Regions from separate parts of the Ruegeria sp. AN6 genome, predicted to be linked through region 3. Evidence: riboswitches for the same ligand, from Rfam matches in the RefSeq annotation. Region 3 holds a riboswitch; each other region holds the start of a gene.
What was found. Region 3 has a riboswitch for cobalamin ahead of ACR0MQ_RS12395 (DUF1636 family protein). Riboswitches for the same ligand answer to the same signal wherever they lie in the genome.
Positions count from the first base shown of each region.

Region 1: it holds a riboswitch for cobalamin, as region 3 does, so the genes downstream of both, ACR0MQ_RS10970 (DUF1636 family protein) here and ACR0MQ_RS12395 (DUF1636 family protein) in region 3, are expected to answer to the same signal.
Region 2: it holds a riboswitch for cobalamin, as region 3 does, so the genes downstream of both, ACR0MQ_RS16310 (DUF4198 domain-containing protein) here and ACR0MQ_RS12395 (DUF1636 family protein) in region 3, are expected to answer to the same signal.

Region 1 is NZ_JBQFWR010000005.1:238,629-242,839, forward strand. It holds gene ACR0MQ_RS10955 (FecCD family ABC transporter permease) at 1-102, opposite strand, end outside; gene ACR0MQ_RS10960 (ABC transporter substrate-binding protein) at 104-1,051, opposite strand; gene ACR0MQ_RS10965 (ABC transporter ATP-binding protein) at 1,068-1,853, opposite strand; gene ACR0MQ_RS10970 (DUF1636 family protein) at 1,850-2,206, opposite strand; cobalamin riboswitch at 2,445-2,652, opposite strand; gene ACR0MQ_RS10975 (catalase family protein) at 2,985-4,052, shown strand; gene ACR0MQ_RS10980 (peroxidase family protein) at 4,071-4,211, shown strand, end outside.
Region 2 is NZ_JBQFWR010000011.1:21,111-25,321, forward strand. It holds gene cbiQ (cobalt ECF transporter T component CbiQ) at 1-412, opposite strand, end outside; gene ACR0MQ_RS16300 (cobalt ABC transporter permease) at 412-993, opposite strand; gene cbiM (cobalt transporter CbiM) at 990-1,601, opposite strand; gene ACR0MQ_RS16310 (DUF4198 domain-containing protein) at 1,608-2,393, opposite strand; cobalamin riboswitch at 2,524-2,726, opposite strand; gene ACR0MQ_RS16315 (aldehyde dehydrogenase family protein) at 2,839-4,211, opposite strand, start outside.
Region 3 is NZ_JBQFWR010000007.1:15,475-19,685, forward strand. It holds gene ACR0MQ_RS12385 (glycosyltransferase family 2 protein) at 1-471, opposite strand, end outside; gene ACR0MQ_RS12390 (NAD(P)-dependent oxidoreductase) at 768-1,715, opposite strand; cobalamin riboswitch at 1,861-2,063, shown strand; gene ACR0MQ_RS12395 (DUF1636 family protein) at 2,149-2,529, shown strand; gene cobW (cobalamin biosynthesis protein CobW) at 2,526-3,581, shown strand; gene cobN (cobaltochelatase subunit CobN) at 3,587-4,211, shown strand, end outside.

The DNA of each region.
Region 1 (4,211 bases), on a different contig from region 3:
CTCAGACACCGGGATCGAGGTGGTTCCGCAAATCGTGGAAACCAGCACAAGGGCGGCCAAAATAGCCGCCCCCAGCAGAAGTGTTAGGCCAAATCGGCCCATATCAGTTGAGGCCCGGATGCATCGCTTGAGCCATTTTCGAGATTGCCTCAATATTTGCGGGGCCAGGTGTCAATTCTTCGTACCGCAAGCCGATCCAACGCTCATTCTTGACGGCATCTGTCTGCGACATCACCGGATGCTCTTGCAGGAATTTGAAGGTATCTGCTGCGCCGTTGCCGGTCTGATAATCCAGCAGCACCAGGAATTCGGGGTTAGATGCGGCCACGGCTTCCCAGGAACTACGGCCCCAGCTTGTATCCATGTCATGGGTGACATTCTCACCACCCGCCGCAGCGATCATAGCATCGGGAATGGCAAACTTCCCAGCAGTGAACGGTGCATCCGCCGGACCATCCAACAAGAAAACTCGAGGCTTCGGCAGCTCGGTCGTTTGCGCTTCGATCGCGGCCAATTCGTCTTTCCATTCACTCACTAGCGCCTCGGCCTTGTCCTCGACCTGCATAACCTTGCCAAGACGCAGAACATCGTCAAACAGCAGGTCCATGCTAGACTCGGGGCGATCCTTGTCCAAATGCACACAGCTTTCTGTCAGGATCATGGTTTTGATCCCGAAGGGTTCCAATGTGTTTGGTGTCACATCCCCACCCGGTTTCATTCCATAATACCAGCCCGCGAAAAACAAATCTGGGTCCGCTGCGACGAGATTCTCAACAGTGGGGTATTTCGGCGCGAGCTCCGGAATGTCACCCCGCAAGGTATCGAATTCCGGGCTGGTCTTGTACCAGCCGGTGATCCCGGTGAGGCCGACGATCTTGTCCTGTAGCCCCAAAGCAAAAGCCATATCCGTCATGTTCATGTCATGCACGACCAACCGTTCCGGCAACGTCTCAAACACAAGGGGTTCGCCGCAATTGTCCACGGTGACTTCCTGCGCTGCAGCGCTGCTTGCAATGGCAGTGACCAAAGCCACGGACCAGATGTGTTTCATCAATATTCTCCTGAGTTTATGTAGAAACAGTGGTTCTTCGGATATCAAGAGCCGGTATCACGCGACCCTCATGGTGAAAGCACAGATAATCCACGCCAAAGGTTTCACGGACCCGTTCGGGCGTCAGAACTTCGGCGACCGTGCCAAATCCGGTCAGGCGCGTGGATTTCATCAAAGCAACATGTGTAGCGAATTCAGGGATCATGACCAGATCGTGCACGATCATTACCACTGTGACCCCAAGATCAGCGACCAGCGATAGCATCCGCCCCTTTGCGTCTGGGTCCAGATGATTGGTGGGTTCATCGAGAAACAGCAAAGAGGGGTTTTGTGCCAAGGCGCGCGCAATATGCGCACGCTGACGCTCGCCCCCAGAAAGCTGAGCCATCCGCTTTTCTGCCAATGGAGCCAGATCAGTGAGGTCAAGTATCCGGTTCAGTTCGCATGCATGATCTTCGGCCGAGCGATCTGCGCGAATGGGAATCTGACCCAATGCCACATAATCACGCAGTGACAGACGCCCGTCAGGAAATTCCTGCTGGCTGACAACGGCTATCATGCGGGCGCGTTCTTTTGCGGATAGGTGCTTGAGGCTTTGTCCATTCATACGCACATCCCCCAATGCCAGTGCCTCGGCACCACAGAGTAGATTCAAAAGCGTAGTTTTACCTGCCCCGTTCGGACCAGCGATCGCAAGAATAGCGCCTTCGTCCAAGGTGAACGAAACGCCTTGCAACAAGATATCTCCGTTAAGCGCGTAATATTCCAGATTTTCGGCAATCAGAAAGCTTTGCTTGGTCATAGCGCTTCCTCAAGCTCAATACGCGGCAGGCGTGAGAGAGTTTTTGTGAACAATGCCCGTGGCCGATCAGTGGCATTTGTCCAACCATCGCCACTCCGCAGATACTGATGGGCAAATTCAACGATCGCGTCCAAATCTTCATCTGTAGAAATGTCACCAAATAGATATTGTGCTTTGCCACGGGCCTGAAAGCCGATGGTGGTTGGCCCTTCACAACCCGCCATACAATTCACAGAGCGGATCACAAATTCCCTCGGCAATCTATGCTTCAACGCCTGGGGTACTTTGTTTGCACTTTCGCCACTTCTGCAGCTCGCGCAGACAAGAAGGATATGATCAACATTGTTCGTCATCTCGCCACCGTTTATTGCGCAATTAAGGTTTTTGTAATGTTATATCGTAACGCTTTAAATATTCTGAACACCGCTTTGGGCACCCCGCGTCGGCGGTTCACGTTGTCGACAATGTATTGATCAGCGATTTTCGCATTTCTCACTCCGCTTGTTTCCAAGCGCAGACGGGAGCTGCCAGTCGTGTGCACACGTGTGAAACGTGTCATCAATACCTCCTTCCAGGACGCCCCGCCCCGGGTTGGTTGAACAATTGATGGCAGGTCTCCTGACTTGCGGGTCCGCGCTTGGCCAACCTTCCCGACCCTTGGGGTCAGTGGCTATTTGGCATAGCTCACCGCTTACAGTTGCGGGGGCAGTTACGGAATTGGCGCCGCTTGGCATTCCTCACCGTATTCCCTTTTCATCCCTCTGACGTATCGTTGGGAACCATCTGCTGCCTGAGTGCCCGAGATCAAGAAATGCGTCAATAACTTTCTCCAAGCTTAAGTCTTCGAAGGTAAGCCAACGCAATACTAGCGAATACGGCGCCAACCGTGTCCGTTTTGAAGTCGTAAATCGATGGATCCCACCCTACCAACTATTGACCGGTAGACTTCATTCTGATGCGAAAACGGCTGTTTGAGATCAAAAGGAATGAGGCAGTAAGGCTGCCATAAGTCACTTCATTTGAAAGAAAAACCAAAAAGGGTTAATCTGCGGGCATTTAGAAGGGGTTGGCTGTCAGATTTCTTTGTAGAGGTTAATTATTGCCTGGGCTTGCTCGGGAAAAGGGGGTTCGTTGACACATTATTTGCCAAACGCTTCACCAGAAGACGTGGTTGACGATATCATCGACCAGAATTTTGAAGCGATCGCGAAGTGGAAAGGTCGAAGGTTAAGAGCGCAACATGGGCGCAGCCATGGGTGTGTCAAAGCCACTTTCACAATCCGGGACGATCTGCCGGAAAGGTTGCGCCATGGCCTTTTCGAAAAGGCAGCAAGTTATTCTGCAGCAGTTCGCTTTTCCAACGGTGCGCATCTGGACGATCGTAAAACCGATGCCCATGGAATGGCGGTCAAACTATTTGATGTGCCGGGCACCAAACTGATCGACGTCGAGGCACTTTCACAACTCAACATCTCGCAAATCAGCGATGAGTTCGACTTTGTTCTTGTCGATCGGGACACTTTCCCCAGCTACCTTTCCGACGATTATGAACGGCTAAGCAGCCTGATCGCCACACTGCAAGCCCTACAACACGCGGCAAATAAGCGTCGCAGCTGGTCATTGAAGCTGATCGTTCGAGGGTTGGTGGCCCTGTTTCGCGCATTTGCCACACAAAAAGGCAGGCGACGCCTTCAGACTGCGAGCGATTTTGCCTCCAACTACATGCAGTCGCCATTCGAGGCGCATTTCTGGTCAACGACGCCCTATCGGCTGGGGACTGACCTGACAGTACGATACCTCGCCCGCAGCGTTCGACATAAGGTAGCAACTAAACCGGTGGACGAGCATGACGGCATCAGCCTGAAACTCCGTCAGGACGTCGCCAGTGACGGCAATCGATTTGAGTTCTGTATAATCGAACCACCGCGTAACGATGGCGACTTCGATCCGCTCGATAACCGCGTCAGATGGGCCTGCGATCCAAAGCCAGACGCACCACTTGACCCGTTTCATCGCACGGTTACACCCATCGCAGATATTACCATCGAAAAAGATGCAGAATTTGATCCGCTCGATGGTGATACCCTGTCATTTTCGCCATGGCGTGTGACCGCCGAGCACAAACCTCTGGGCCCGATCAACGCAATCCGGCTTAAGACTTACCTCAGCCTCGCCCGCGCCCGTTTTCCAAACCGATGATCAATTGGAGCCATTTAGATGCTGAATATTGATGATCTTATCAATCTTGGGTTCAAGATCGCACCACGCACGACAAGCTATATCTCAGCCATGAGGCTTGCGAATGCAGCGCGGGTGCACCGGCCGCGGCCCTATACATTGGGTGCGGACTATACCAGC
Region 2 (4,211 bases), on a different contig from region 3:
CCATCGACCCTACCAGGACCATCAGCGCCAGTATCACGGCGTTTGCTGTCAGCGCGATCTCAATGGCTTTCCAGAACCCCTGCCAGCTTGCCGCAAATCCAAAGAGGTTGAACATGGTGTCTCCGGGCATGGAGAATGGCAAAAGCACCAACATGAAGATGATAAAGCTGTCCATCATCGCCATATGTTTGAGAGTTCGGCGAATGGGCAACCGCGACATCAGCAACAGCCCGATCGAAACTGAAAGCGCGATCAACAATGACGGGATTGAACTTAGTGCAACGGTGAGGACGGCAAAGAGACATGTTATTACGATGCGCATCCGCGGATCCAAATCCACGATCACCCCGTAGGGCTCAATCCCACCTGCCTCGGCCAGAGTTTTGGCCTGGGGTTCCAGCGCATGTGCCATCAGGCGGCCAACTTGCGACGTGCGGCGAAATAGAACCCGACACCAAAGAGACCAACGATATACCCGATGCCCCCCAAAATACTTTGCATATCGTTATGTTCGCGATAGGCGGCAATTTCTCGGCGCAAGGGGCGGGTTTCGTCGCGCACCACTTTAGCGATCGCGGCGCGTTCTTGATCGGACAGAGACGCAACCATCACGGTTCCAACGCTTGCAACAGTCGTCGGCTGAGCACCGATCTCCTCAACCTCAGCGGCAACTCCCATGATTTCGGCCACCTCGTTTGCGGACATGGTCACTTCAGCCACATGGCCCGCGCCAAGATCGGCCTTGAAGGTATGCGCAACAGGTTTTGTGGGGATATACAAAAAGAACCCGTCCCCATCGGTAACGGTGTGACCTAGTTCAGCACCATCGGGGCCGTAGACGAAAACTTCCTGGTCGCTTGCCATATCGCCATTGGAGAACCCCAGCTCACCCTCGATCGCTTCGCCAGCGGGGAAAACCCCCGCGATGACCTTGTGTGCGAGGGCCGAAATCGGTGTGAGCATCAGTGTGGCAATAACAACCAGTTGTTTCATGTTAAAACCGCCTTTTTGAACAGTTCCGGTTTCACCTTGCGCGCCAACATCACGGCAAACCCCGTAAGCATGGCTTCTATGCCCATAACCGGTATATGGGCGAAAAACACCAGCTTAGCTGCAGGCAGGAACGCGTCACCGGACATCGCCAGTGAAATGGCAACAAACGCGGTTGTGGCTGCGATTGAGAACGCCCCCCCGATACCGGCCCAAATCGCCCCCTGAATGGGCGGGCCTCGGGCGATGAGGCGGCCAAAGATCATCCAGGTCAGTACCGCTGGCAGAGCAATGTTCACGGTATTGATCCCCAAAACGGTCAGTCCACCAAATCCAAAGAAAACAGCCTGTAGCAGTAGCCCGGCAAACAAGGCCGGAAAGGCGGCCCAACCGAGTAAAAGCCCTGCCAGGCCGTTCAGGATCAGATGCACAGAAGATGGGCCAATCGGCACATGAATCAGCGAAGCAACGAAGAAACTGGCTGACAGAACACCCGCTGTGGGAATGCGATCCAGATCCAGCGACCTCAGCCCCATTGCAATCCCGCCTGCAGCAGCGATCGCACCGCCGATTACGACAGGGTTCGAAAGAGCACCATCTACAATGTGCATAAGGATTTACTCCAGATCCCAGGCGCGGATCCAGATCACGGCATCCTGGCTCAGCTCTTTACCTTCATGCTCGGTTTTCGGACCAGAGCCCAAAGCGGCGAAACCCCAGTAACCAGCTTTGGGTACACCAAAACTGAAATAGCCATTCTCGTCCGAAATCGCGACCAGTGCACCACCTGGCAGCGGTGACACCGTCGGTGCAGCGGCGCCCGTGCCTTTCAGGTCAGGGGCGGCGGCGATGTATTCGATCTCAATCTCGACCCCTGCAACTGGTTTGCCTTTGCTCAGCACGCGACCCGTGAAAGTTGAGCCCGCAATGATGTTGTAGGGCTTGTTCAACGGCAGGATTTCTGTTGCCAGACCTTGCGGCTGATCCCAGTCGGTGGGCAATTCATTTCGGTTCAGATAGGCCTTGGTGATCTGCTGGATATAAATATCCTCAGATTCTTCGTAGTAGGGCGCAGGAACGGTCACCACCACATAGTCGCCCGAACGCTTCACCGGGACCGAGCCTTTGAACGCCTTGGCGCTGTTGTCTGGGCCGTCGAATGTGGTTTCTTCCAATGTGTCCAGCAGATCGGTTTTACTGCCGTTGTGGATCACATAGAATTCTTCCGGTTTTTCAAGCGTCATCACATGACCGGCTTCAAACGGGTGCCAGAATATCAGCTTTACCGGCACATCACCGGGTCGCTCGATCATCGTGTTTTCTGTGTATTCCAGTAGGAAATGAGTGCTCGCAAACGTAGGCATCACTGCAGCAGCTGCGGCTGCCAAAAACAATTTCTTCAAAACTCAGTCCTTCTCAGGTCGCGCCTTCCCCGGCACATATTTGGATTTGACTTGGGGAGGGCCCGCGTCCGTTCGTCGACCGAGACAAACGGATACAGCGCACACCCCGTCGCCGACAATGAGCACCCTTTCCGAGGGCGCGTGTTCGGCAGGTCTCCTGACTTGCGGGTCAAAGCGCTATGCTGGCCTTCCCGGGATAACCCAGTGGCATTGTCAGCCGCGCTCGCCGCTTACAGTTGCGGGGGCAGTTGCAGATTTGGCGCGAAGAGCACCGCACTACATTCCCTATTGCTTCCGGGGGAATCCCCCGGAACCGAACATGGCGTGTTCATGCCAGAACATGCAAAGCGCGGTCAACAATCGTTTCCGTCACTAAGCAGGCCATTTGCGAAATTAGAGTACCCTAATTCGCTCGATCAGTATCGGATCGATCCTGACAGCTTCATCACAGCCGTATTACAGCCATCTTATCTTGCGTCATGTCATGCATGGTATAGCCGATACCGCCGGTGTTGTACCCTGATTGACGGCGACCCGCGAATGGCATCCAGTCGACCCGAAAAGCAGTATGATCGTTCACCATGACGGCCGTGGCGTCCAAATACCGAACGGCATGCATTGCTGTATCCAGGGATTTGGTAAAGACCGACGCCTGAAATGCAAAAGGAAGAGCGTTTGCAGCGTCGTATGCAGCACTAAGATCATCATATTCATAAACACAAACAACCGGCCCGAAGATTTCGGAGGTGGACACACTCGCATCAGCCGGTGGGTTTAGAAGGACAGTCGGTGCATAGGTCGTTCGGCCCAGCCGTTTACCCCCTGTCATTACGCGGGCACCTCCCGCAACCGCTTCGTCTACCCATTGTTCTACTCGATCAACTTCACCCAGACGGATCAGTGGCCCACATTCCACGCTGGCGTCACGGGCATCACCCACCTTCAGCGCTGAGGCGGCTTCTGCCAACTTTCGAGCGACCGTTTCCGCCATCCCTGATGGAGCAAAAACACGCTGAACCGAGACACAAACTTGACCGGAATGATAAAATCCACCCTTGGTCAACAAGGGGATCATGGCATCAATGTCGGCTGTCTCATCGATGATAACTGGCGCCGCTCCGCCGTGCTCCAACGCGCATCGCGTCCCCGGCGCCAGCTTCGAGCGCAGCATCCACCCGACACGTGCCGATCCGATGAAAGAAAAGAATCCGACGCGCGCGTCCGTGATCATCCGTTCAGCTACATCATTTTGGCAAATCGCCAGATGGCACCACTCCTTTGGCAGGCCAGCCTCGTACAAGATGTCGACAAATGCTTCGCATGACAGTGGTGTATCAAGCGCCGGTTTGATGAGGACCGGGCATCCAGTGGCCACAGCCGGGGCCACCTGATGTACGATCAAGTTCAACGGATGGTTAAACGCGCTTGCGGCAACCACTACGCCGATGGGTTCACGCTGTGTAAAGGCAATCCGGCCCAATCCTGCTGCTGTCAGATCCATCGGTATTTCCCGACCCGCCATCTGACCGATCTCATGGATACACAGCTCGACACCATCAATGGCACGCGTCACTTCGATGCGCGCGTCAATCAAGGGTTTGCCACCTTCGCTGGCGATTAGCATCGCAAGGTCTTCCGCGCGGCTGGACATGATCCGGGCTGTATTCTTCAGAACCTCAATCCGCCTGTAAGCAGGCAACCAAGTGCCCCGATCACGGTGCAGACCGTGTGTCACATTCAGCATGACATTGATATCGTTCCAGCTTTTAACCTCGACACTGCCGATTTTCTCAAGATCAAACGGGTTCAGAACTTCAA
Region 3 (4,211 bases):
ATGCGGGTAGCCGTCTTCGGTGGCCGCCTGAAAGAATGTCTCAGGGACAGGTTGATCGACAAAGTCGTTTAAGCCGGCATTTCCGAACATACGCCAACAGATCGATATTGCATCAGCTTCACCGCTTGCCTCTACCAGTGACTGAACATTGCCTTCAGGCAAACGGATATTGATGTATTCATCCACATCCAGGCTCATGATCCAATTTGCGGACTGATAGCTTGGATGACTGCGAGATCGGGTAAAAGCCCGGTTCTGGGGCGCAGCGCGTGGTCCAACCTTGTTGCGCTCATGATGCGCCCAGCCTAAGGCCTGCATCCGATCACCGATGACATCTGTGCCATCAGAACAGTCGTTGGTATAGATCAGGATATCATTGAACCCGATTGCGCGGTTGTAAGCCACCCAATCGATCATAAATGGCCCTTCGTTCTTCATCGTCGTCACGATGAGAAAGGTCTCGTTTCCCATAAGTTAAACTCTTGCCTGTGCCATTATCGGACTATTGTTGATCTGTTTAGAATAGCCTCCGAAATTTGTCCAACGAAGCAAGTCCCAGGAATAACTGGCTACCGCACCTCGGCCCCTCCAGGGAGGGGGTCTGATGAAAATGATGGAACTCAATTTGCATTCAGCGCCAACTAATATTGAGTTAACCGCTGACTTCATCAGAACTTTCCCGCGACAATCCGAATAGCCACCTCCGAACCGCAGATAGCTGTGGCATCATCAAACGAAACTCTTCATGAACATCAGCACATTATGTTTTACCGATTCTGAGGAACCACTTCGTAACCCGGCTCTTCCGGCTCATCATCCTGCATTTCCGCGGGGAACCCCGGAGCACGGATATCCAGTCCTGTAGCTTCCTCAAGGCGTTTGATAATGTTAGGGGAAAGTTCCCGGTCACCGTAGCGAGCGATTCCGTCGTCGAAGATTTCCATCATCACCGGGTTTATCTCCAGCGGCACCCCGGCGCGGTCGGCGACCTCCTGAAACAGACCGATATCCTTTTTGACCAGATCCATGGTGAATGAAATATCGCGGGACCCATTCAGAATCACCTGGCTTTCCGTTTCGTGCACAAATGATGTGCCCGACGAAATTTTGATCGCCTCATAGGTCGTACCAAGATCCATCCCTGCAGCCTTTGCGGTCACCAAGGCCTCGGCGCAAGTGATCAGATTTGCAGTTGCCAGATAGTTTGTCAGCACCTTCAACACTGAGGCCGATCCCAGATCGCCTGTGTGCAAAACGCGGCGCCCCATCGTCGTCAGGAACGGCAGAATGCACTCAAATGTTTCCCGATCGCAGCCTGCAAAAATCGAAATATTGCCCGTAGCCGCCCGATGACATCCGCCCGATACCGGGCAATCAACTGCAGCCCCCCCACGTTCGATCACCGAAGCACCCAATCGTTTTACTTCCGCTTCGTCGGTGGTGGACATTTCCATCCAGATCTTACCGGATGTCACTTCGGACAGCATCTCCTGCATTACCGCGTCCGAGGCGGCAGGAGATGGCAGACAGGTAATCACAGCGTCACAATCACGCATCAATTGGGCGGGGCTTTCAGCTGCCTTCGCACCCTGCGCGACAAAACCGGACACAAGATCAGGGTTGAGGTCATGAACGGTCAGGTCAATCCCATTGCGCAGCAGCGAGCCCGACAATTTTCCGCCCACGTTTCCCAGCCCGATAAAGCCTACTTTCATATGACGCTCTCCCTGTTCGTCTTTCGATGCACATGCCAACACGCCCGTTGACCTAAGTCATGCCGTCCAGCGACCCTCAGAGGTCGCTTTTTTGCCCCTGTACGCACTGTTGAGCGAGACTCGCTTGACAAGGGGGGTAATGCTGTCCCAAGAGCCAAGTGTTGGTGTCTGCAGCAGCAGATGAAAAGGGAATGCGTCAGCGGAATTTCCGTCAAACGCAGCCGCCCCCGCGACCGTGACCGGAGAGGGTGCCCAAGCCACTGGCGAATGCCGGGAAGGCGGGACATCCGACAGAGCACCGCTCTGACATCCGCAAGCCGGGAGACCTGCCAACGCCCGAAGATGAAACCGGACGGGGTGTTCCGGTGTGGGGCTTTAATCAGCCCACATGAAACCCCGTCCCCCACGAAGAGGATTTGGGGGGATGAGAGACATGGCCGACACCACACCGGTCGAACTGCTGGTCTGCACCACCTGTCGTCGCGGCCTACCCGTCGAAGACGACGCCCAACGCCCCGGCACATTGCTGCACAAAGCGCTAGAACAGGCTGACCTGCCCGAAGGCATCACCTTGAAAGCAGTAGAATGCCTTTCAAACTGCGATGAGGGCTGTTCTATCGTGCTGCGTGGTGGACCTGATCGATGGACATTCGTCTATAAACATCTGAGCGAAACCGATCACGTCGAAACCATCATTGAAGGTGCCACCAAGTACCTTCAGACCGAGGACGGGCTGGTCAAATGGCGTGAACGCCCCGAACACTTCCGCAAGAATTGCGCGGCCCGTATTCCCCCGATTGGAGCGCTGAAATGAGCAATCTCGAAAAACTGCCCGTCACCGTGATCACCGGCTTTCTGGGCTCGGGCAAAACGACGCTGGTCAAGCATTTGATGCAGAACCCGCAAGGCAAGCGCTTGGCTGTTGTAGTCAATGAGTTCGGCGATGTGGGTGTCGATGGCGATATCCTGAAATCCTGCGCAATCCCGGATTGCCCAGCAGAAAATATCATGGAACTGGCCAATGGCTGCATCTGCTGCACTGTGGCCGACGATTTCATTCCCACGATCGAAGCGCTTATGGCCTTGGAGCCGCGCCCCGATCACATTCTGATCGAAACTTCGGGCCTGGCCCTGCCTAAGCCGCTGCTCAAAGCGTTCGACTGGCCAGACATTCGCTCGAAAATCACAGTCGACGGCGTGATCGCTTTGGCCGATGCCGAAGCTGTTGCTGCTGGTCGGTTCGCACCCAATGTCGAAGCGGTAGACGCCCAGCGCCTTGCCGATGAGTCGATCGACCACGAGACTCCACTATCGGAGGTGTTTGAAGATCAGATCTCTTGCGCCGACATCATCCTGCTGACCAAGCCGGATCTGGCCGGTCCCGAAGGTGTCGCCAAAGCCAAAGAGGTCATCGCGGCCGAAGCCCCTCGCCCCCTACCCGTCGTCGAAGTCGCCGAAGGTGTCGTGGACGTGCGCGTTGTCTTGGGCCTTGAAGCTGCCGCCGAGGACGACATGGAAGCGCGTCCCAGCCATCATGATGGTCATCACGATCACGAGCATGACGATTTTGAAAGCATCATCGTCGAACTGCCGGAACAGACTGATCCGCTGGATCTGGTCGCCAAGATCGAACGCCTGGCAAAGGAACTGAACATCCTGCGCGTCAAAGGCTATGCCGCGGTTCAGGGCAAGCCCATGCGCCTGCTGGTACAGGCCGTCGGCTCGCGGGTACGTCATCAGTATGACCGCCCGTGGGAACCTGGTGAAGAGCGCCGCTCGCGCCTTGTGGTCATCGCCGAGCATGATGATATCAAAGAGGCCAAAATCCGTGATATCCTTGTGGGTGTGACCGAGGCCGCCGAGTAAGATTCATGCACGTCGTCTTCCGCGAAAGCCACGGGTTAGAGGAAACCGAGACCCCAACCGATCTGGGCCAGAGCCCGGCGGACTTGGTGGTGCTGTCCTTTTCTGACAGTGACCTTGGCGCTTTCGCGGCGGGCTGGCATCGCGGTGGCGGGCCAGACGGGCGCATGCCAACCCTGCGGTTGGCCAACCTAACAGCTCTAAAACATCCCCTGTCAGTCGACACATATGTGGAACAGACGCTTGAGGGGGCCAAAGGCGTCCTGATCCGCCTGATTGGCGGCGTGCCATATTGGTCTTACGGCTTGCAGCAGGTTCTGGCACTGGCACAGGCCAAGGGGATCGCACTGGCTGTCCTGCCTGCGGACGGGCGCGAAGATACGCGGCTGGATGAGTACTCCACCCTGCCCGTCTCAACCCTGCGGCGCTTGGCGCATCTGTGTGATACCGGCGGAGAGGTTGCGGCGCAGGCCGCACTCGCGCAGATGGCACTGGCGGCGGGACTATATGCCGGTCCGGTGATGGGGGCAAAAACCATACCGGATTACGGCGCCTGGTGCCCTGATCGTGGCGTGATACCGGCGGACACAGCTTTTTCGGGCGATGCAAAACGCATAATTGTCACGTTTTACC